2 regions of the Loigolactobacillus backii genome follow, and region 2 is predicted to be linked to the other one. Evidence: predicted binding sites of a transcription regulator. Region 2 holds the regulator's gene; the other holds the start of a gene.
What was found. The regulator NrdR, encoded in region 2, represses ribonucleotide reductase genes. The targets are predictions, from matches to a motif close to ACACNATATATNGTGT.
Positions count from the first base shown of each region.

Region 1: a site for NrdR is predicted at 9,378-9,393, ahead of pnuC (nicotinamide riboside transporter PnuC). Genes of this name have one in related genera too.

Region 1 covers NZ_CP014873.1:449,981-461,893, forward strand. Annotated here, with positions in the region: gene AYR53_RS01865 (cation:proton antiporter) at 811-1,974, opposite strand; gene AYR53_RS01870 (hypothetical protein) at 2,203-2,541, shown strand; gene AYR53_RS01875 (Asp23/Gls24 family envelope stress response protein) at 2,613-3,041, opposite strand; gene AYR53_RS01880 (Asp23/Gls24 family envelope stress response protein) at 3,068-3,478, opposite strand; gene AYR53_RS01885 (DUF2273 domain-containing protein) at 3,501-3,680, opposite strand; gene amaP (alkaline shock response membrane anchor protein AmaP) at 3,696-4,241, opposite strand; gene AYR53_RS01895 (GlsB/YeaQ/YmgE family stress response membrane protein) at 4,255-4,512, opposite strand; gene AYR53_RS01900 (hypothetical protein) at 4,624-4,878, opposite strand; gene AYR53_RS01905 (hypothetical protein) at 5,118-5,369, opposite strand; gene recA (recombinase RecA) at 5,708-6,790, opposite strand; gene AYR53_RS01915 (ISL3 family transposase) at 7,193-8,464, shown strand; gene pnuC (nicotinamide riboside transporter PnuC) at 8,566-9,321, opposite strand; gene AYR53_RS01925 (HAD-IC family P-type ATPase) at 9,613-11,913, opposite strand, start outside.
Region 2 covers NZ_CP014873.1:1,789,081-1,800,993, forward strand. Annotated here, with positions in the region: gene AYR53_RS13315 (DNA translocase FtsK) at 1-385, shown strand, start outside; gene murC (UDP-N-acetylmuramate--L-alanine ligase) at 495-1,826, shown strand; gene AYR53_RS08070 (Bax inhibitor-1/YccA family protein) at 2,054-2,761, shown strand; gene polA (DNA polymerase I) at 2,961-5,633, shown strand; gene mutM (DNA-formamidopyrimidine glycosylase) at 5,643-6,482, shown strand; gene coaE (dephospho-CoA kinase) at 6,479-7,078, shown strand; gene nrdR (transcriptional regulator NrdR) at 7,429-7,929, shown strand; gene AYR53_RS08095 (replication initiation and membrane attachment family protein) at 7,940-9,313, shown strand; gene dnaI (primosomal protein DnaI) at 9,316-10,251, shown strand; gene thrS (threonine--tRNA ligase) at 10,564-11,913, shown strand, end outside.

The DNA.
Region 1 (11,913 bases), 1.3 Mb from region 2:
TGATCGCATCATTAACTAGGAGGGAGTTGGCCTAAATTGGTCAGAAATTCTGGCCCGTGTGATTTTCAAATCGGTTCTACTAATCAATTTCAGTGGGCGGCTAGTGGAGTTTTAAATTAAATTATATCGCTATTAAAAATAATGCTTATGCCACTTGTCACTGAATTACACGCGATCAGATTTGGTTAGGTTCCATTCCGGCGCTGGCGTATGGAACGCGTGCGACTTGGACTTGCCGGACTTCGGCTTAGTCCAATCGACAACGGGAAACAAATCCTGTTTAGCGAATATGTTCTAGTAATTAATACTTGCTAAAATTAGTTGTTAAGAATGAGCGACAGTGGCGCGTTGACAAGCTAATTTTCTTTCCGATTAAACCCCTTCGGAAAAGAAAATGGATCTTGTCAATCACGCAAGGTACTAAATGACCACAATTCGGTCATCAAGTACCTTCGACACGGGTGCGACTTGAACTTGGCGGTCCTCGCCTTAGTTCAATCGACAACGGGAAGCGAGTTCTGTTTAGCGAATAGGAACTAGCAACTGATACTTGCTAGAAAGTGTTGTTTAGAACGAGTAACAGTGATACGCCAGCGTCTCCATTCCACCTTGGCAGTGGTTGAGCCTTGATTATTGATTAATTTAATCGTTTAGTTAGGCCTTAGCGTTCTGAAAACTGGCCAATAGTTTTAAATATGGTCGCTACGATGCACTATTCCTATTCCACTAAAGTACTACCAGTAACAAGTATAAGTTTGCTTTTTGCTACCAATGACAGCAATTAACTCTGCAGTAAATAGTTGGCAAAACTCAAGCTTTGCGAATCTTGCTAATCGCGTGACGTAATAAAAATGGGGCAATTAGCGTAGTGGCAATAATGGCACCAATTACTGCCGAATAACGATCGGCCGATAATAATTTCGCCTGAAAACCTATTTGAGCGATAATCAAGGCCATTTCCCCGCGTGAAATCATCCCGGCACCAATCATATAAGAACTATTTAACGAAAAGCCTGAGATGTAAGCTCCAAAACCAGCACCAACTAATTTTGTGAACACGCCGACAACGGTTAAGGCCAATAAAAACCAAATATCCTTACCTAATGATGAAAAAGTCATGTTTAAGCCAATACTAACGAAAAAAACCGGAATGAATATGGCGTACCCAATCGGCTCAATACTCTGATCAACTACCTTTCGATAGGAAGTTTGCCCAACTGCGATTCCAGCAAAGAAAGAACCCACAACAGCGCTTAAACCAACTAGATCGGCCAGGTAAGCCATACTGAGACATAACACCATTGAAGTAATGGTCACCGAGACTGGTACCAACAACTGCTCACCTATTCGTAATAGATAGGGCGCCAGCCAGCGAACAACGATGTAAATTCCAACAAAATATAAAACTTGTTCTAGCAAACTAATCCCAATTGGTGTAGGTGCGGCGTTACTTGTGCTTAATTGTGATCCAACCAAACTGACCATAACACTCAAAATAACAACGGCTAACACATCATCAACCACCGCGGCCCCCAGAATTGTCGTTCCTTCTTTACTATCCAGTGCCTTCATTTCCTTCAAAACTTCCACGGAAATCGAAACGGAAGTGGCTGCAAAAATTATACCTAAAAAAAGGCTCTCCACTTGACTGAGTTTGAACCAAAGACTAGTTAAATAAATTAAACCAACTGGTAAAATGACACCCGCCGTCGCAACAATCACGCTTGGACGTAAATAACGTTTTAATAATTCCAAGTTACTCTCCAGACCAGCGATAAACATTAAAATAATGACACCAATCTCAGAAAAATCATGCACAAAGGCATTCGGCTGAACCCAATTGAGCACCGCTGGACCAACTATGATACCAACTAATAATTGCCCAATTACGGCCGGAATCCCAATCCGGGCACTAAAATGTCCCGCTAATGCCGTGGTCACCAAAATTAAACATAAAGTTCCTAAAAATGCCATTTAATCAATTCCCTTCACAAACAAAAAAAGCCACTACTAACAAGAATCCCGCCAACCCAAAACAGGATAAAATTCTTGAAAGCAATCGCTTCAACCAGTTATTACTATATTTAGTTAAACTATAGCATAGATTTTTCAAAATACATAACTTAAACTATTCAGCTTGCACCAATTAACCATCCTGCGTAAAATCAAATCAGAGAGATTAAAAAGAAAGAAGGTTATCGCTTGGCAAAGAAAACAGAGTTTGAAAAATTACGTAATATGCTCAAAGAAGGTGCCCGTGAGTCGCCATTACTCATCTTTCGGGCAACCAATAAAGCAACCGGTGAAAGTTTTCGCGAAGTTTCTAATCGCCGCCGCTTCAAAGACTTGGAACAAATGCTAGCAACTAAATACCAACTGATTGTTGATAACGATGAGCTCTTCGTTACTGATAATGTTGTTCGTTGGGCCATTGCCGAAAATAAGTTACATGATCAACCAGAGGACCCGCAAAATAAGCAGGCTTTCAAAGAAGCAACAAACGCTGTCTTACGGGACCATAATTTACCAATCAACGTCTAGGTAGCTATTTTAATACATAAAGCAAGTGTTATAACCGACAAATTTTGCCGTTTATAACACTCGTTTTTTTACTATTGATTATCTTCATCTTTTTTATTCTGTTCTTGCGATTCACGCCATTCCTCTTTAGTAAGCATATCCTTCACGGTCATTTTAATTTCCGTTATAGTTACGTCCGTCATATTGCTGATTGCTGCTTGAATTTTGTGAATTGCTTCATCGAAAACTCTTGGCGCGTTTTTTCCATATTCTAACGTTGTTTCAAGGTCAACCGTAGCGGTATGGTTATCATTATCCAAATCAATTTTAACGCCCTTGGTTGGGTCCTCATCACTTCGAAAACGATCCGCAATATCATCAATAACGTTCCCTTGAACCGCTAAAATGCCCGGAACATCATTAATCGTTTTACCGACGATCTTGGCAAGAACGGATTCAGTATAAACTAATTGACTTTCAACATGGTCTACCTTTGGTGAATCTTTGACTACTTGTGCCATTAAAATCATCCTCTCGTCTTTCAAAATTAGCTGACGCGATCTTTAGTCTCTTCTTTGCCCTCTTTAGTGTGATTGGCCCATTCGCGTTTAGACATAATGTCAATCACGTTTAGATTAAGCTCAACTAATTCCAGCCCCGTCATTTGTTTCAACGATGTGTGAATTTGATCGCAGAGTTGGTCAAAAATTTGTTGCGCATCGGCGCCGTACTCCAGAGTTGCCTCCATATCTAAGGCAACTTGCCGTTCGCCAACTTCAGCACCAATCCCTTTCGTTGGGTTAGTATCACTGCGGAAACGATCCGCAATATCACTAAGGAATCCACCGTTCATCGATAGGATTCCTTCAATATCACTGGCCACTGTGCCAGCAATTTTTTTAATAACACTATCGTCAAACGTTAATTTACGATTCTTAACTGACGTTGTTGTATCCATTGCCACAGCTCCTTTCATCTATCTAACGATCTAGTAATTGGTTAAGCCAAACTCTGATTGTTTGCCCACCTTTAACGTACTTACCAATCAGAAAACCGACCAACGCTAGTAACGCAATAATGATTAAATCAATAAAGCCCAACATAATCCAAATTAATCCAACAATAACGCCAATGATTGCGCCGATTGTACCGTTCGTCATAATATCACCTCATCACTAGACAACGCGGACGCCGCGTCCACGTTCAGCCGGTTTCAAATTAACCGTTACCTTTTTCACCGGGACACCTAAACTAGCGCTCAAAGTCTTACTTACCGTTTGCTCAATTTGCTGGCTTTCGTGAACTAAATTTTTAGTGTCACTAGTTACGGCCTCAACTAGGGCAGTGGCGGTCTTCTTACGCTTATTTAGCCGAACAGTTGCACTAACATTTCTTGCATTATGTTTACTAGCAACTGCATACTGAACGGATTTTTCAACGGATTTTTGATTGATATTAAGTTGCCCCCGATCAGTTTGGTAGGTCAGCTGATTAGTTGTTTGTCGGCGAAACAACGCAATTAACAGTAGGCCTAAAAATATTAAGCCACTGATAATACCAAGAATTAGACCAATCCAGCGTACCCAATCATACGTGTTTTGCCACTGAATAATTTCATTGGACAGATAAGGTAATGGATAGATCAGTGCTGTAAACCAAACTGTCTGCAAGATGCCAAGTAGACTGAGTAAAAGGAGCGCGCCCTTTGTTCTACCGCGCATAGTAGCACCTCCCTTAAGATTTCCTCTTTCGTAGACCGAACAAGAACGAAACAATTAAGACAAGCACAATTGCACCAAGAATCGAAGGGAAAATCGCCATATCAGCAATGTGCGGGCCCCAGCTACCTAACAGACTTTCACCTAACCAGGAACCAACTAAACCGGCGATAATGTTTCCAATCCAGCCTAGTGGCATATCACGACTTGTAATAGCACCTGCTATTACACCAATAACAGCACCTATAATAAGAACCCAGATCATATGAAGCATTCTAATCACCCTTTCTTTTAAAAGCCTATTCTTCTCTGCTACAATCTAAGCTTAAGGGATTGCGCCACCACCAAGCAATTAATATGCTGATTGGGCATTAAGTGAGCTTCTTTAAAGATACTGAGTTAATGTCTGATCAGTAACATAAAGTTCTTTAGTTGGTTTATCATTTTGCGAAGTAACCACGTGGTTTAAAACTTCAATTCGTGCACCAAGTGGTAAAAAGCAAACCCGGCCAATTAAATGAATTAAGTACTGCATACTGCTGCAGCTAACCTCGTAAATAACTTCATCCTGTTCTGAACTAAGTTGCTGAACCAATTTATTGCCACAAAAATGAAAATTCTGGTACTGATTTTCAAACATAGATTAGCCTCCTCGTATAATTATGATTATGCTTATCTTAATCTGTCAGGCCATTTAATTATAGAAATATGCTGTCTTTCTTTATCGAATTAAAAAGAAGGCTACGACTAGGTAATTTCTGTCGTAACCTTCTTTTTATTTTTCTGGACCATAGCTGAAGTATAGGCGGCCGCCTTCGCCAATCCTTGAAGTTGTTTAAGAACCAGCATCTTAGGCACATTTTCTTCAGTAAATTACTGTCATTCATCAAACAAAGTTGTATAGCTTTGTTTGAATGTCCCTCCTTGTAAAAAATTCTTGGCGTCATTAAATAATTGATAGCTAATCTTTTGAAAAGTCGTTAATGCTAATAACTGACTTGAGTACAATCGGTTAACCTTAACAATGCCATTTTGCAATAAAATAATTTGTGTTTCAGATAAATTCATTAAAATGAACTCATCTCCAATCGTTAAATCAACCGTAGCTTCCACATCTAGTTCTCCTTTCAAAAAACATGGGCCCCTTCTTAGCATCTACTTTAGAGCAATGTAGTATCCGTAACTAATCTGCAACCTTATCATCATTTGCTTGATTCAAACAGCGTCAAGTAAATGATGATAGAGCAGAGTGGAACAAAGTCGGTTTTAGGTTTACGTTCTAGAGTAATGCCCGGGAATAGTCAGCGGCCAGAACTTTTGTCCCGGCCGCGACAAACAACGTATCTTATAAATAAGATACGTTGAATTAATTAATTTATTTTAAAAAAACAAAAAACGTAAAAAGTATTCTTTAGGACGATTAGTTATCGATCCAAGAAAATCACTTTCTACGTATTTTAATCCCAAAATTATTCTTCTGGAGTTTTCTGTTTCGGCTTATCAGCAGCCTTTTCGTCCACTTCCGGTAATAACTTTACCCGTACTTCTTTTGACATCTCATCTAATAAATCAGGATGATCAGTTAAATAGGCCGTTGAATTAGGCAAGCCTTGCCCAATACGTTCGCCCTTATAACTATACCAAGCGCCTGACTTCTTAGCGATATCATTTTCAACTGCTAGTCCAAGCACATCCCCAACGGCGGAAAAACCCTTGCCATAATAGTTTTGAATTTCGGCAACTTTAAAAGGCGCCGCTACTTTATTCTTAGCGACCTTGATCTTAATTTGATTACCAATTATTTCGGTTCCGTTCTTAATCTTCTCGCCACGTCTTACGTCCAAGCGAATGGTTGCGTAAAACTTCAACGCACGACCACCAGGAGTTGTTTCAGGATTACCGAACATAACCCCAATCTTTTCCCGTAATTGATTAATGAAAATAACCGTTGTTTTTGTTCGGTTAATCTCACCAGATAATTTACGGAGTGCCTGGGACATCATTCGTGCTTGTAACCCAACGTGGGCGTCACCCATCTCGCCATTAATTTCAGCTTGGGGTGTTAATGCCGCAACCGAATCAACAACAACTAGATCAATCGCGCTACTTGCCACCAGTGTATCAGCAATAGCTAACCCTTCTTCACCGGAGTCTGGTTGTGATAACAGCAACTGATCAATGTTAACACCTAATTGCTGTGCGTACTTAGGGTCCATTGCATTTTCGGCATCAATATAAGCGACGGTTCCCCCATTACGTTGAACCGATGCAGTTGCCGCTAAGGCTAGCGTTGTCTTCCCACTTGATTCAGGACCGTAGATTTCAATAATCCGCCCTTTAGGAAATCCACCAACACCCAAAGCAACATCTAATGATAAAATACCAGTCGAGTTTGTTTCGATCCGGGTACTTGTATTCTCACCCATGCGCATTACAGCGCCTTGCCCAAAGCTTTGACGAATCTTCTTTAAGGCGTGGTCTAATGCAGCCTGTCGTTCTGTTTCGTTCTTGGCAGTCGTGCCATCATGATTAGCAATACTCTTTGTTGCCATTTAGCTCACGCTTTCTTTTTTTGCCGAACACACGTTTGTCATTAAATTCAGTTTAACGCCTTTAGTCGTAAAATGCAATTTAATACTGCCGAATTTCGACCTAAATTTATCGAGAAATCTAAAGATAAAATTTGAATTGTTTTAATCGACCATCCAGCCATGGATCTACAATCTAAAACTACTATATCATCATTTGGACAAGGACGTAACTAAATCTATTTAGACAAAAAACACTGATTAGCAAATTTAATTGGTTCTACAATATCTGTTGTTGGTAATAGATTTTCATCTATTACTGATGACAGATTTTTTATTTATGGCTAGAATAAAAAAGCGGACATTTCCTGTCCGTTCATCCAAGTCAACCACCACGAAGATTTTTCAGAAAGAAGGAAATGCCCTATGTGTCATGATACTACAAAATTATTATTAGGAATAGCTGACGAGAACCTAAAAATTACTGACGGTGAAACTGGAGAAGACGGGGTTATTCGCTTAACTGGCCACTTGGATTACACGCCGAAGGCTTGTCCCAAGTGCGGGATTATCAATGATCAAAAGATTATTAACTACGGCTGGCGCAATACCACTATCAGATTCTCGAAGGTTCTGAGCAACACCGTCATCTTAGCCTTAAAGCGCCGCTATTTCCACTGTAAAGAATGTCACGGCAACTTTCTTGCACAAACATTGGCAGTTCCGAAACACTGTACAATTTCAAACACCAGCCGCAAAGAATGCCTAGAGAAGCTCGGTGAACCGGTCTCTTTGAAGCACATTGCCAATGAAGTATCGGCATCAGATTCATTTGTGGGCCGCCAGTTAATGCGCGCTGAACGAGACTTTCAAACCAATTGGCACTATTTACCAGAGATCATCTTAATGGATGAGGTGAAGAGTACCAAGAGCGCTACTGGTGCCATGAGCTTTGAGTTCATGAATGGCGAAACCCATGAATTAATCGACTTACTCCCTTATCGAACCATCAATAAACTAGAGAAGTATTTTTACCGCTTCGATCAAGCTGCCCGAGAAAACGTCAAAATTATTGTGACTGATATGAATTATACCTACCCCAAGCTTGTGCAGACCGTGTTCCCCAATGCCATGGTGGTCATGGACAAGTTTCATATTATCAACGCCCTAAATCGGGCGTTTAACAAAACCAGAATCAAGGTGATGAAGAAGTTTACCCCGTCTTCTCGCGAATTTCACGCCCTTAAGCGCTACTGGAAGCTGTTGTTAGTACCAACTGAACAGCTTAACTTTGAACAATTCAAAAAGTGGACTAATTTTCCTTACTGGATGGCTGCCACCGATGTTGTCCATCAGCTGTTATCGTTGGATTCAGAACTAGAACAAACTTATCAAGTCTTAAACAGCGTCCGGTCAGCTGTCCAACATCAAGATTGGCATAACTACAATGCGGCATTTTGGAATAACAAAACGTATTCTGAAGAAATGAAGAACACGATTAAAACACTTGAAAGCCATCATGATGAGATTCGTAACACCTTTACCACACACTATTCAAATGGTCCTTTGGAAGGTTCTAATAATAAAATCAAGGCGATCAAACGAGCCAGTTTTGGCTATCGCAGCTTCTGGAGGTTTAGAACTCGAGTACTATACGTTTTCAAAATCAAAACAAAAAGAGCCCTAATCACGAAGTGATTAGAACTCGAAATATGGATTCACCAACAACAGTTGACGAAGAGCCATTTAATTATCCCTAAAGGATCATCAATTTACTAACCAGCGCCGATTTAAAATTTTTAATTATTTACCGTGCTACTTGTTTTAGCGTAGGCAGCTTCCTGCTTTACTAAACGAGCACGTTCTTTTTTGTTGTACCATGGTGAAATCGTAAATGCTAAAATATCATTAATTAAGTAAATTGAACTGTTTACAAACATAGCGAGAGTTGCTGATCCTTGCTTGAATGAAACAAACCATAAGACCATCTGTGCTAAACCAGATGCCAGCCACCAAATGTATTGGTTATTGTAACGTAGGAAGCAGATTACGCCGGCCGTTAAGCTGATGGAGAAACTGATGGCATCAATCCAAGGCCGGGGGTCATTTGTAAACCGACCAATGACAAAACCAGAAACAAAATAAACAATAATCGTTGAAATAATGGCAATAGCCCAAGTTGATCCATTAAATTTTCTAATCTTTGAGACCATATTAACGTTCCAATTAACGCTTAAGAGTACCGGAATGTCCAACGTAATCATATACGCCAACTGTTCACCAATGCTAAGGTAGTTACCGGCCGCATACCCGGTAATAATAAAACAAATGGCCGATAAAATGCCTAACCAACCATTAACCGATTTAGCCGCATTAATTGCTAAAATACATAAAACACCAAGTGTCGTTCCGATAAAGGTAACCAACGTCAACCAAGTAATTCTTTGATTAACCAACGTCATAACCTGACAACCAACACTAAAGAAAAACAAATAGTAATTTTGTTGGGGCCACCCTTTTAATTGGTGCCTTAAAAACTTAATATAGTTACTCACAATACTCTCTCCCTGCTCATTGATAATTTAATAAAATAGCTGGCCAGCCATTAATAACACAATATATTGTGAGCTAATATTTATCAGCACTATATATTGTAGCACTATTTTTGATTTGCGCCAGTCACTTTTTAAATAAATTTGCAAAAAAAGACGTTTGGCCGCAACGCAAAAAAGATGCTTCAACTGAATACGTTTTTATAAACGCTTCACCAGGAGCATCTTTTTTGTAAAAATTAATTTAGTTATCTTGGATATTTTACTAGATCAATTACTAACATAAGGCAATCATCATGCAGCAGCATGCTTTATCCGCCACAGCTTACCAATTTCCGTAATGACTAAGACAATAAACCCAGCAATTGCCGGAATTACCCAGCCGTAGAAGAAATTAATTGGCGCAGTGTGGAAAATTGATTGCATAAATGGCAAATAAATAATCCCAACTTGGAGTAATAATAAAATGCCAACGATAATAAAGGCCATCTTATTTTCAAAAAAGTGTTTCGAAATCACTGGGTGCGCGTTACGCAGGTTAAATAAGTAGAAAATCTTCCCAAAAATCACAATATTCAAGGTCATAGTACTACCTAACGCAACGGACATTCCAGCACGAGTCGCAAAATCAAAAGCAATTATCCCTAAACCGGCGATTAGCACTGAGACATAGGCAATTTCGATAATATCCAGCCGATTTAGTAAACCAGCTTTTACATTACGTGGTCCCCGGGTCATAATGCCATCTTCTGGCGGTTCAAAAATAAAGGCAAATTGAATCGTTAGGGCCGATACCATGTTAATCCAAAGTAACTGTGTTGGAAATAACGGCAACTCTTGGCCCATTAAAATACTGATCATGACAATTAAGCCTTCCGCAAAACTTGTTGGTAATAAGAATCGAATGGTCTTTCTAATGTTATCAAAGACGTGGCGGCCCTCACGAACAGCTTTAACAATTGTTGCGAAGTCATCGTTGGCCAGAACCATATTGGCTGCTTCTTTGGCAACTTCAGTTCCTTTAATTCCCATTGACACACCAATATTGGCCTGCTTTAAGGCCGCAGCGTCGTTAACGCCATCACCAGTCATTGATACAACGTGCCCATTTGCCTGCTGGGCATTAACAATTCGTAGTTTATCTGCCGGTGTTGTTCGAGCGAAAACGTTGTAATTATCAATACAGTTCTTTAACTGATCATCATTCATTTCATTGATTTCGGGACCTGTAATCGCGCTAATTTGATCGTCTAAGCCCAAACGTTTGGCAATGGCCCCCGCAGTATCCGGATGGTCGCCGGTAATCATCTTAACTTTTACACCAGCCTGACGTAATTCTTTAATCGATGAAACGGTTTCCTCTCGTGGTGGATCCATAATGCCCACCATACCAACCAACTGTAGGCCGGCCCCAATTTGTTCTCGTGTGATGGTCGTCATTGTTTCAGGCACACGCTGGTAACCTAAAGCTACAACCCGCAGACCATCATTGGCCAACCGTGTTAAATTACGTTCCCAGTGACTATCATCAAAATCAGGATTACCGGCGGCCGCCATTTTACCAAGCGTCGCCGGTGAACCTTTAACCATCAAAATGTGCTCGCCATTAAAGCGAACCAACCGGGCACTAAAACGAAACGCCGAATCAAACGGTAGTGAATCAATCTCATCCACTTCAGGTGTGTGCCCAGTCAATTTTTGGTAGAGCACCGTCAATGCACCATCCGTTGGTTCACCATTTAGCTGCCATTGGCCATTTTCCTCAATCAACGCGGCGTCCGTCGTTTGTCCGGAAATATTAACCAACCAATTAAGGCCTGGATCATCCTGATAAGCAAATGGTTTACCATGGTATTGTAACTCGCCGGTTAAATCTAACTGGTCTCCTTGGGTAAAACCAACTCCAGTAACGTCATAGTGATGATCACCAGTAATAACTTGGGTTACTGTCATTTCATTTTTAGTTAATGTCCCCGTCTTATCGGTATTAACAATATCAACCGCACCTAAAGTCTCTACGGCCGGCAAAGTTTTAACGATGGCGTGCTGGGTTGTCATCTTTTTAACACCCATTGACAAAACAACTGAAGTGCTGGCTGGTAGGCCTTCTGGCATAGAACCAACAACCATTGTAATGACCGCAATTAGTAGCGCCGGTAGACTGTAAACGTGCGTCCACATGCCTAAACCAAATAGCAAAATCGCTGCCACCACAATACCGATTGAAAGGCCAATTCCTAGTGAATTCAAATTTTGCATTAATGGTGTTGGCTTTTCTTTAACATTTACAACACTTTGTTGAATGTGACCAATTTCAGAATCCGTCGCAGTTGCGATGACAATTCCTAACGCCGATCCAGAAGTTACAGCAGTCGAAGCAAAGGCCATATTTTGCCGATCAGCCAACGCCAAGTCGGCCTGATCAATGGGCTCCTCAATTTTATTAACTGAACCAGTTTCACCAGTTAAAATTGATTCTTGTACCTTGAAATTATCCGCCGAAATCAACCGTAAATCAGCTGGAACCGCGTCCCCGGCCTCGAGGTTAACCAAATCACCAACAACTAATTCTCGGGCTGGTAATTGGTGTTTTTC
Region 2 (11,913 bases):
GCTTTACCTTGGAAATGGTCAGAGTCAGCCAATCCGCATTCAAGGAACTTACGCTGAGCCTGAAATTGACCCAATTGTCGCATTTGTAAAGAAACAACTGGCACCACATTATTTATTTGAGCCAGACGGATTACTGGAAAAGGCGGAAGAAAAAGAAAACCAGGATGAACTTTATCCCCAAGTTTTAACCTATATTGCGAATGAACAGCACGTTTCAACTTCGAAACTGCAACGTGAATTTAAAATTGGGTATAATCGCGCGGCCAGTTTAATTGACGATCTTGAGTCCAGTAAATTTATTTCACCGGCCAGTGGCTCTAAGCCAAGGGATGTTTATTTGACGCCTGAGGATCTGGCTCAACAAGATAATAGCGATTCAAATTAGGGTGTATTTGAACAAGATTAATTAAAAATAGTTTTAGTTAACACTCCTAAAAGGGAGCCAGGTTATGCTAAAATTAACTTACTGAGAGAAGAAAAGAGGACACTTAACAGTGGATAACAACACAGTTTATTATTTTGTGGGGATTAAAGGTTCCGGCATGAGTTCACTTGCGATGGTTTTACACGATGAAGGCTACCAGGTGGAGGGCTCCGATATTACGCAGTATACGTTTACACAACGTGATTTAGAGAAGGCGGACATTAAGATCTACCCCTTTGATGCTAAAAATATTCACGCTGGCTTAACCATCGTTGCTGGCAATGCCTTTGAAGATACCCATCCCGAAATTCAGGCAGCAAAAAAATTAGGGTTGCCAATTATTCATTATCCAGAATTACTTGGCCGAATCATTCAAGGACACACGAGTATTGGTGTGGCAGGTGCCCACGGTAAGACCAGTACAACTGGTTTATTAGCCCACGTTTTAAGCGGCATCGCGCCAACTAGCTATTTAATTGGTGATGGCTCCGGTAAGGGAATTAAGAACTCGCAATTTTTTGCGTTTGAAGCTGACGAATACCGTCGTCATTTTTTGGCTCAGGCACCTGATTATATGATTATGACTAATATTGATTTTGATCACCCAGATTACTACACTGGTATTGATGACGTTTTTAATGCCTTTCAAACTGAGGCTAACCAGGTTAAAAAGGGAATTTTTGCTTGGGGGGACGACCCTAAACTACGAGAATTAAAAACGAAGGTTCCCATCTATTACTACGGGACCAGTGAGCGGGATGATTTTCAGGCCAAAAATATTTTACGAACCGTTAAAGGTTCTGAATTCGATGTTTTGCATGCGGGGCAGAATCTAGGCCATTACAAGATTTCATTATTTGGCGAGCATAATATTTTAAATAGTTTGGCCGTCATTGCCGTTGCTTATATGGAAAAAATATCCGGGGATGAAGTTGCGCGGGAACTACTTAGTTTTAAGGGCGTTAAACGGCGTTTTTCCGAACGTAAAATGGCCGATATGACAATTATTGACGATTATGCTCATCATCCTTCTGAAATTAAGGCAACCCTTGATGCGGCGCGGCAAAAATATCCCGACAAGGAAATTATTGCTGTTTTTCAGCCACATACTTTTTCACGTACAATTGCTTATTTAGATGATTTTGCTAAGAGTTTAAATCTAGCAGATGTTGTTTATTTAACCGATATTTTTGGATCGGCCCGTGAAAAAGCAGGTAAAATTTCTAGTGCTGATTTAGGTGCTAAGATTTCTAAGGGTGGTACTGTCTTGAAGCAAGACAATATGTCACCGTTACTTGATTATCATGATGCCGTGGTTGTCTTTATGGGTGCCGGCGACGTTCAAAAATATGAAAAAGTTTACGAAGAACTCCTTAGTAACAGTAGCTTAAAAAATAATTAGCGTAGTGATTATTGTGTTTTACTTTTTAGCGGTTACAATTCAGTTGTGTTCTTTGCTAAATTTGGTAGAATGGGTTAACGGTGTTACCAAAAAACCAACTATTAGTTGATCAAATATAGGAATTGTAATGATGCGGCTTTAAAAATGAGTGCTTAAAGTTTCTATCTGTGCTGCTGGGAACACTACCTAATATAAGGAATTCCAAGAAGAAATGGAGTGTTGAATTAATGCAAGAAGAACCAAGAAGAATTTTAGTTAACGATACTGGTCTGGGTCGATTCTTAACTAAGGTCTACGGCTATATGACACTAGGTGTTATTGTTTCTGCTTTAGTTTCATTTTTGACTTTAACTACTTACCGGACCCAATTTTTTGGTTTTGTGAGTGCACACCCTGCTATTTGGTGGATTTTAATGATTGCTGAAGTTGGTTTAGTTATGGGGACAAGTTTTAGAGTGAGTCGTGGTGGCTTAATGTCATTTATGCTATTCATGCTATACGCTGTGATTAATGGGTTAACCTTGGCTTTAATTTTGTCAATGTACACTACTGGTAACATTACGACTGCTTTTGTTGCTGCTGCGGGAACCTTTGCCGGTATGAGCTTGTATGGTTCATTAACTAAACGTAATTTAAATGGCATTGGTCAAATGAGTTTTGCTGCATTAATTGGTTTGATTGTTGCAATGGTCGTTAATATGTTCCTACGCAATCCAATGATCGACTACGTTTTTTCCTTCATTGGCGTTATTATCTTTATTGGTTTAACGGCGTGGGATAGCCAACGTTTAAAGCTTATCTACCAGCAGCACGGCACCGAGATTAATACTAATGGCTTAGCGGTCATGGGTGCTTTACAGCTTTACATGGACTTTATTAATCTATTCTTGTTCTTCCTTCGAATTTTTGGTTTTGGCGGATCAAGCAATCGTTAAAATAAAGTTTAAAAAGATTAATGCGGGATAAAAGATCGGTTCAGGAGGTTAGCAAACGACTAATTAATTTAGAAAGTAATTAGTTGTTTGAACTAAATTCTGAAACGAACAACCTTTATTCCGCTTTTTTATGTTCAAAGCGTTTTTTAACTGAACATTTGGTAAAATTAGGTGTGTTATTTAAAAAAGGAGAATGATAATGGCGACTGACAAGCATTTATTATTGATAGACGGAAATAGTGTCGCTTTTCGGGCCTTTTTCGCGCTCCATTCTCAGGTTAATACGTTTATTAATCATGACGGCTTACATACCAACGCAATCTACGCTTTTAATACGATGCTAGACGTCGTTTTAAAAGAATTTAAACCCACTCACGTTTTAGTGGCCTTTGATGCAGGTAAAACAACTTTTAGAACTAAGGAGTTTGCTGAATATAAGAGCCAGCGTGCCAAGACACCCTCAGAATTATCTGAACAACTACCGTATTTACGCCAGCTATTAACCGCATATGGTATTAAATCATATGAGTTAGCGAATTATGAAGCCGACGATATTATTGGTACGTTAGCTAAAGAGGCAAGTCAAGCTGGATTTCAGGTTGATATAGTCACTGGCGATCGGGATTTGACACAATTAGCAACCGCAGAGGTGACGGTTAACGTTACAGTTAAAGGCGTTAATCAGACGGAGGCCTACACGCCGGAACATGTTATGGAAAAATATGGTTTACAGCCTAAGCAAATTATCGATATGAAGGGTCTTGCCGGTGATACTTCAGATAACTATCCTGGTGTCCGCAAGGTCGGTGAAAAAACGGCGATTAAATTATTAAAGGAATACGACAGTGTCGAGGGTGTTTATGAGCACCTTGATGATCTGAAGGCCAGTAAAATGAAGGAGCATTTACAAGAAGATCGTTCTAATGCCTTTTTAAGTAAAAAACTGGCAACAATTAATACTGCCGCGCCAATTAAGGTTTCAGTCACCGAACTCAAGCGACAAGAACGTGACCTTGATAAATTGATTGAATTTTACAAAGAAATGGACTTTAATTCGTTTTTAAGTAAGCTTGATTCGGCCGTGGCACCAACTGAAGTAGCCGCTAAAACGACGATAAAATTTGAACAATTAACGAATGAAAATATCAAGCAGGTTTTGGCTAAATTTTCCGGGCCGGTTGTGTTCTATTTAGAAATGTTAGCCAGTAATTACCACACTTCTGATTTTGCGGGATTTGTAATTGGCCAAGAGGATCATTGGTATTTTGGACGAGATATCAAATTATTACAGCAACCTGATTTCGTTGCTTTTTTTGCCGATAATCAACAAGCAAAATTAGTTTTTGATTTGAAACGGACATTTGTTGGCCTAAATCGGCTTGGAATTCGGCTAAACGGGACAACTTTTGATTTACTATTGGCTTCATATTTGTTAAATACGAATGATAACAGTAATGACCTAGGTAAAATTGCCCAGTTACATCAATACAGTGATGTTGCTACGGATGAAGAAGTTTATGGCAAGGGATCTAAGAAGGCTTTACCAGAAAATGAAACTGAATTTGCGGAACATCTGGCGCGTAAGGCGCGGGCAATTGAACAATTACAGCCTAAATTAAGCCATGAATTAGAAGCTAATGATCAGATCGGTTTATTTAATGAATTAGAAATACCATTAGCGCTAGTATTGGCACAAATGGAAATTGCTGGAATTAAAATCGATAAGGATCGTTTAAACGATATGCGGGGGTCCTTTAAGGAACGCATTCAACAAATTCAGGAAAAGATTTATGCGGAAGCAGAAGAAGAGTTTAACATTAATTCTTCCAAACAATTAGGGGCCATCTTGTTTGAAAAAATGAATTTACCAGTAATAAAAAAGACTAAAACTGGTTACTCAACTGCAGTTGGCGTCCTTGAAAAATTAAAGGGTATTGCACCAATTGCCAGTGATGTTTTAGATTATCGTGGTTTGACTAAAATTCAGTCAACCTACATTACCGGCTTACTGAAGGTCATTCATCCCGAGGATGGTAAAATTCACACGACTTATTTACAAACGTTAACGCAAACAGGGCGTTTGTCGTCGATTGACCCTAATTTACAGAATATTCCAGTGCGTGATGAAGATGGCCGGCAAATTCGCCAGGCTTTTGTCCCACGTGAAAAAGGGTGGCAAATTTTTGCGGCTGACTATTCGCAAATTGAGTTACGTGTTTTGGCCCATATTTCCCACGATAAAAATCTGCAGGCGGCCTTTAAAGAAGGAATGGATATTCATGCTAGTACGGCCATGCGAATTTTTAATTTGGATTCACCTGCCGATGTGACGCCAAATATGCGGCGTGAAGCGAAGGCCGTTAATTTTGGTATTGTCTATGGTATTAGTGATTACGGATTATCGCAAAACATTGGGATTACACGTCTCCAGGCAAAGAACTACATTGATAATTATTTCCGTGAATACCCTAATGTTCAGAAATATATGACTGACATTGTTCAGTCGGCTAAAGACCATGGTTACGTTGAAACCCTCTTTCATCGGCGCCGTTATTTACCCGACATTAACGCCAAAAACTTTAATTTGCGTTCTTTTGCCGAACGGACCGCGATGAATACGCCAATCCAAGGTAGTGCGGCCGATATTATCAAAGTTGCCATGTTGAATATGCATAAGGCACTTGAGGAGCACAAATTAAAGGCAACGATGTTATTGCAAGTACACGATGAATTAATTTTTGAAGCACCGGATGATGAAATTCCAGTTCTAAGAAAATTAGTTCCACAAGTGATGGACTCTGCAGTCGATTTAGAGGTTCCCATGAAGGTTGGTTTTGGTAGCGGGCCAACTTGGTATAACGTAAAGGATTAAGGTGACAAAATGCCAGAATTACCAGAAGTTGAGACAGTTCGGCAAGGGTTGCGCGAACTAATTTTGAATAAGACAATTGATCAGGTTCAGGTTTTATGGCCGAAGATTGTTAACGGCGATACTGAACAGTTTAGACAAACCCTACAGGGATTAACTTTTATCGAAATTGATCGTCGGGGCAAGTATTTATTATTTCGCTTGAGTGAGCAGATGACGATGGTTTCTCATTTGCGGATGGAAGGTAAGTACCGGTTAAATAAGCAGGATGATCCGGTCACGAAACATACGCACGTTATTTTTAATTTTACTGATGGGACTGCGCTCCGCTATTTAGACGTCCGCAAGTTTGGGCGAATGACCCTCATTAAAACGGGGCAGGAAATGACTTTACCAGGTTTGAATAAGCTAGGAGCCGAGCCAACTGCACAGACGTTTAAAATTGCGGACTTTACTAAAGGGCTTAAACGACATAAAAAAGCGATTAAACCAACGCTACTAGATCAACAAGTAGTTGCTGGCCTAGGTAATATTTACGCCGATGAGGTACTTTGGTTAAGCGGTATTAATCCGCTACAGCCGGCCAATACGTTGACAGATCAACAGGTGAAGTTATTACACGATAATATTATTGCTGAAATGAAACAGGCAATTAAGGCTAAGGGAACAACAATTCGTAGTTATACGGATGCCTACGGAGCCACTGGTGGTTTTCAGTTATCATTACACGTTTACGGACGCGAAGGTGAGGCCTGCGAACGTTGTGGTGGCACGATTGAAAAGACGCGATTGGCCCAACGCGGAACGCATTTCTGTCCTCACTGTCAAGTGTTAAACGTACCAACAAAATGACCGTGATTTTGGGCCTTACTGGCGGAATTGCCAGTGGCAAATCGACTGTGAGTCGTTATTTAAATGAATTTGGTTTTCCAGTAGTTGATGCCGATATCATTGCGCGGGAAGTTGTTGAACCAGGTACGATTGGGCTGCAACAAATTATTGCCACTTTTTCTGAAGCTGTGTTAAAGGCGGACGGTCATTTAAACCGGCAATATCTTGGGCGGATAGTTTTTGGCCAATCGAAGGAATTAGCAAAACTAACGAAGATTACGGCGCCCTTGATTCGGGAAACCATCACTAAACGTTTACAATTATTAAAAGAAAAGAAAGCGTCATTAATTGTTTTAGATGTTCCGTTAATGTTTGAAACTGGTTATGATAAGTTGACCGATGTGACTTTATTAGTTGAGATTCCGAAAGAATTGCAATTGCAACGGCTAATGAGGCGTGATCAGTTAACCTATACTGCCGCATTGGCGCGAATTAATACGCAGTGGCCATTGGCAAAAAAGCGTGCCTTAGCGGACGTCGTGATTGACAATAGTGGTACGGTTGCACAAACAAAACAGCAAATGTTAGATTTTTTAAAACAGAATCATTTTGTTTAATGTGTTACCAAATTAGCGAGGTTTCGCTTAAGCGACAATATCTTTTAATAAAGTTACTTGGCTGAAAGTATGATGAAAATGGTCGGCTATTGCGTGATTTAAAACCTTTTCTAGTATTTAGCTAGCTAATTTGGCCTAAAAATATTGGCACAAGTACTGTCGCTCGGGTTATATCCTTGCCTAATCAATCTGGCCAATAATGCTTTTCAATTATGGTGTAGAATCTAACTGGCTTTTCAATCAATAAGGTGAGGAATTTTTCCTGACCTTATTTGATTGTTGGACTTGCACCAATGGATTAATGGTATACTATTTCAGGTAAAGAACACTAAAGATGAGAGGTGTTAATTATGCAATGTCCTCGTTGCCATCACAATGGTTCGCGAGTTGTTGATTCACGGCCAACAGATGAAGGCCGGGTTATTCGCCGCCGCCGGGAATGTGAAAATTGTGGTTTCCGTTTTACAACGTTTGAACGCGTAGAACAAACACCGTTATTGGTTATTAAAAAGAATGGTACGCGGGAAGAGTTTAATCGTGAGAAGATTTTGCGTGGGTTAATTCGTTCTGCTGAAAAACGGCCTGTGACCATGGAACAAATGACGCAGATTGTTGATGAAGTTGAAAATAAGGTGCGTTCATTGGGTGAAAATGAAGTCGCCTCACAGGCAATTGGTGAATACGTCATGGGCTTACTAGCAGATGTTGACGAAATTGCTTATATTCGTTTTGCTAGTGTCTACCGGCAATTTAAGGATATGAATGTTTTTCTAAAAGAATTAAACGATATGGTAGAAAAAGATAAAAAACAAACTAATGATAAGAAATCAACGGATCAACCCAAAAAGTGAGGTGTGATGGTTGCAAAATGCCTTTTCTAATTTAAGTCCTAGAGACGGCTTTCTAGTGACTAAGGCAAATTATTTATCGGACTTTGATCGGCAAATTCTGACTTATTTATACCAGCCATTAATGGGAGTTACTGCGTTTAGTTTATTTTTAACGCTTTGGACGGAAATTGTACCGAACCCGCTGTTATCTGATCAAAAACCACATACAACTTTATTGGCACTGTTAAATATTGATTTACCGGATTTTTATGATAGCCGCCTACGTTTGGAGGCATTGGGTCTACTAAAAACTTATACGCGAACAGTCCCAGAAGGGCGTTATTTCGTTTATGAACTTTACGCCCCTCAGGCACCAAATGCTTTTTTTAAAGACGATTTATTGAGCTTATTGCTTTATGAAGCAGTTGGTGAAGAACGATTTAACGTTCTAAAAGATAAGTTTCGGTTACGTGTGGTCAGCAAAAAGGATTTAACGGAAATAACAAAAAATTTCCTCGAAGTTTTTCACGTGAACTCCGCCTTATTGGATAGTCCACCGGCCACAATTGCAGAAACCAAATCTGAATTTCAAGTAAAGGTGGCTAACCGTCCCAGCGTTACTTCAGAAGCTGAGCAAAGTTTTGATTGGTCATTTTTTAAGCAACAGCTAAAATCAAGTTTTGTTGACGATAAACAAGTAGACGAAAATCACCAATTAATTTTAACGATGCACCAGCTCTACGGAATTAGTGAATTAGAAATGGCACAATATATTGGTGAAAGTGTCAATGTGGCAACCAATCAATTGGATGTTAAGGCGTTCCGGCAATTGATTGCCCGCCAGTTTCGGGGACAATCAAATTTGACAACCGAAAAAACGGCCGTGACACGGAAAAATTTATCCAGCCAAGAATTAAAGAAGGCCGGTTTTAGTGCCTCTGATCAAAAATTAATTGCGGTTAGTCGTCAGTATTCGCCAGTCGAATTTCTACAACAACTAAAACAGCAACAGGGTGGTTATGTTGCCAGTAGTGAGGAACGGGTGCTGGAGCGTTTAGTTAAGCGGCAAGTGTTTCCTAACTCGGTCATTAATATTTTGATTCATTATATGATCAATGTCCGTAAAATGCCGACGTTAAATCAAAGTTATTTGGATAGCGTTGCCAATGGCTGGCTGCAGCACCATGTAACAACGCCTGAGGCCGCAATGAGTGAGGTTAAAGAATTCTACAAGCCTAAGAAAGTAACTAAGAAAAGAACGCGGGGGACAACTCGCCAAGAGACACTACCTGAGTGGGCCCAGGAAGGCTTTAAGGCGCCTAAGGAAGCTGTCTCTAATGAACAAGAACTGGCCCTGCAAAAGAGTCTAAAGGCACTGAAAACGTTACGAAAGGGTGGTGAGTAGTAATGGAAGATATGGGAAAAAATTTGCGCATTTTAATGAATCGTCGAAACCTTAATCAGCATTATGATGAACTAATGGCACGAGTTATGAAGGATACTGACGTTCAGCAATTCATTACGGCTAATCAGAAGGCCATCGATCAGGCAACAATTGATCGTTCGGCGGCCAAGCTCTATGAGTTTGTAACTGAGAAGCATAAATTTTTGTCTGATAAAGCTTCTTTGGCCCCTGGCTACGAGCCAAAACTTTTCTTAAATCACCACTTCATTGACGTTACTTATGTTCCAACGGCAGAATTGGTTGCAGAACAAAAGGATAACGCCTTACGTTCACGGGTACACTCAATTAATATGCCTAAGAATATTCAGGCGGCACGTTTGGATCAGTTCTATCCAGAAAATCGTACTGGGGCACTTCAGGCTGGCGTTACCTTTGTTACTGATTACATCAAAGAACCAAAAAAATTTCACCAAGGACTTTACCTGTATGGTAGTTTTGGTGTAGGTAAAACGTATTTACTGGGAGCAATTGCCCATGAATTGGCGGTCAATGGTTTTCAGACAACGCTACTACATTTCCCAACGTTTGCAGTAGAAATGAAGAACGCAATTGGGCAGAATAATTTAATGGAAAAAATTGATGTCATTAAAAAAGCACCAATTTTGATGTTAGATGATATCGGCGCCGATTCAATGTCTAGTTGGATTCGGGATGACGTTTTAGGTGTTATTCTTCAATTTCGAATGCAAGAAGAGTTAACGACTTTTTTCTCCTCTAATTTTTCAATGCAGGCGTTAGAAAAAGAACATCTAACAGTTAGTCAACGGGGTGAAAATGAGCCCCTGAAGGCAAAACGAATTATGGAACGTGTTCGTTTCTTGAGTCAGGAAGTTGAATTGTTAGGCCAGAATCGTCGCTTGAAGCCGAAAAATAATTAGATTAATTTTCAAGGTAGACTTGAATTAACAAATCGAGTGTGGTTCAATAAAAGTATCAACGAAGAAAGACAACTTTAACGAGAATTTACTTAAAGAGAGTGCACTGGTGCTGAGAAGTGCATAAGTAAAAGCGTTATTGACCGCTTTTTGAGATGCTCAATGCAAAGTTGAGCCGGTACGCAACCGTTAATAGCGCTAATAAGGAAACTTCATTTTGAAGTTTTAAATTTTGGGTGGAACCACGTTTATACGTCCCTGAAGCAACTATTGCTTCAGGGACTTTTTTTATTTATTTTAAGGAGGAATTTAGATATGGCAGAAATTACGTTAACGTTCCCTGATGGTGCTAAAAAGGCATTTGAAGAGACGGCTAGTGTGGCCGATGTGGCTAAGTCGATCAGCGTTAGTCTTGGTAAAAAGGCAATTGCGGGTAAATTGGATGGTGCACTAGTTGATTTGACTGCACCTTTAAAGCATGATGGGGCAATTGAGATTATTACCAAAAATGATCCCGCTGCACTACAAGTTCTTTGGAATACTGCTAGTTTAACGTTAGGTGCTGCTTTAAAGCATTTGTATCCAGAAATGCGATTCGGTGAACACGCCGTAACGGAGCACGGCTTCTATTATGATACAGATAATAATAAAAAACCGGTATCAGAGGATGATCTTGAGGCAATCAATCAAGAAATGCGCAAATTGGTTGAACAGGATGGTAAAATTACGCGTAAAACAGTTACTAAGGCTGCTGCTTTAGCACAGTTCAAGGATGATCAGTATAAAACGACTTTACTTAACAACTTGGATAGTGACGAAGTTGTTTTGTATCATTTAGATGATTTCGTTGATTTTGGTGAACAAGGTGTTTTACCAGATACGAAGGTTTTGAAGGTATCGAAGCTTTTGTCTGTCGCCGGTGCTTATTGGCAAGGTAAGTCCAGTAACAATATGTTACAGCGTGTCTACGGAACGGCCTTCTTCAGTGAGAAAGAAATGGAAGCTGATGATCAACGTCGCCAAGAGGCCCATGATCGTGATCACCGTGTTATTGGTAATAAGTTAGATTTGTTCTTTGTTGACCCGAAAGTTGGTGCAGGCTTGCCATACTGGATGCCTAAAGGTGCTACTATTCGTCGGACCATTGAGCGTTACATTATTGACAAAGAAATCTCCCACGGTTACCAGCACGTTTACACACCCGTTTTAATGAATTTAGATGCCTACAAGACATCAGGTCACTGGGATCATTATCGTGAAGATATGTTCCCACCAATGGACATGGGTGATGGTGAACAGCTTGAGTTACGCCCGATGAACTGTCCAAGTCATATCCAAATTTATAAGCATCATATTCGATCTTACCGGGAATTGCCAATTCGGATTGCTGAACTTGGCATGATGCATCGTTACGAAAAATCCGGCGCTTTATCCGGCTTACAGCGAGTTCGTGAAATGACTTTAAATGATGGTCATACATTTGTTGCGTTAGATCAAATTCAGGATGAATTTAAAAAGATTTTGAATTTAATGATTGAAGTGTACGATGATTTCGATATCCATGACTACTCATTCCGTCTAAGTTACCGTGATCCTAAGAACACTGCAAAGTATTTTGATGACGATGCCATGTGGAATCGTGCTCAAAAGATGTTGAAAGGTGCT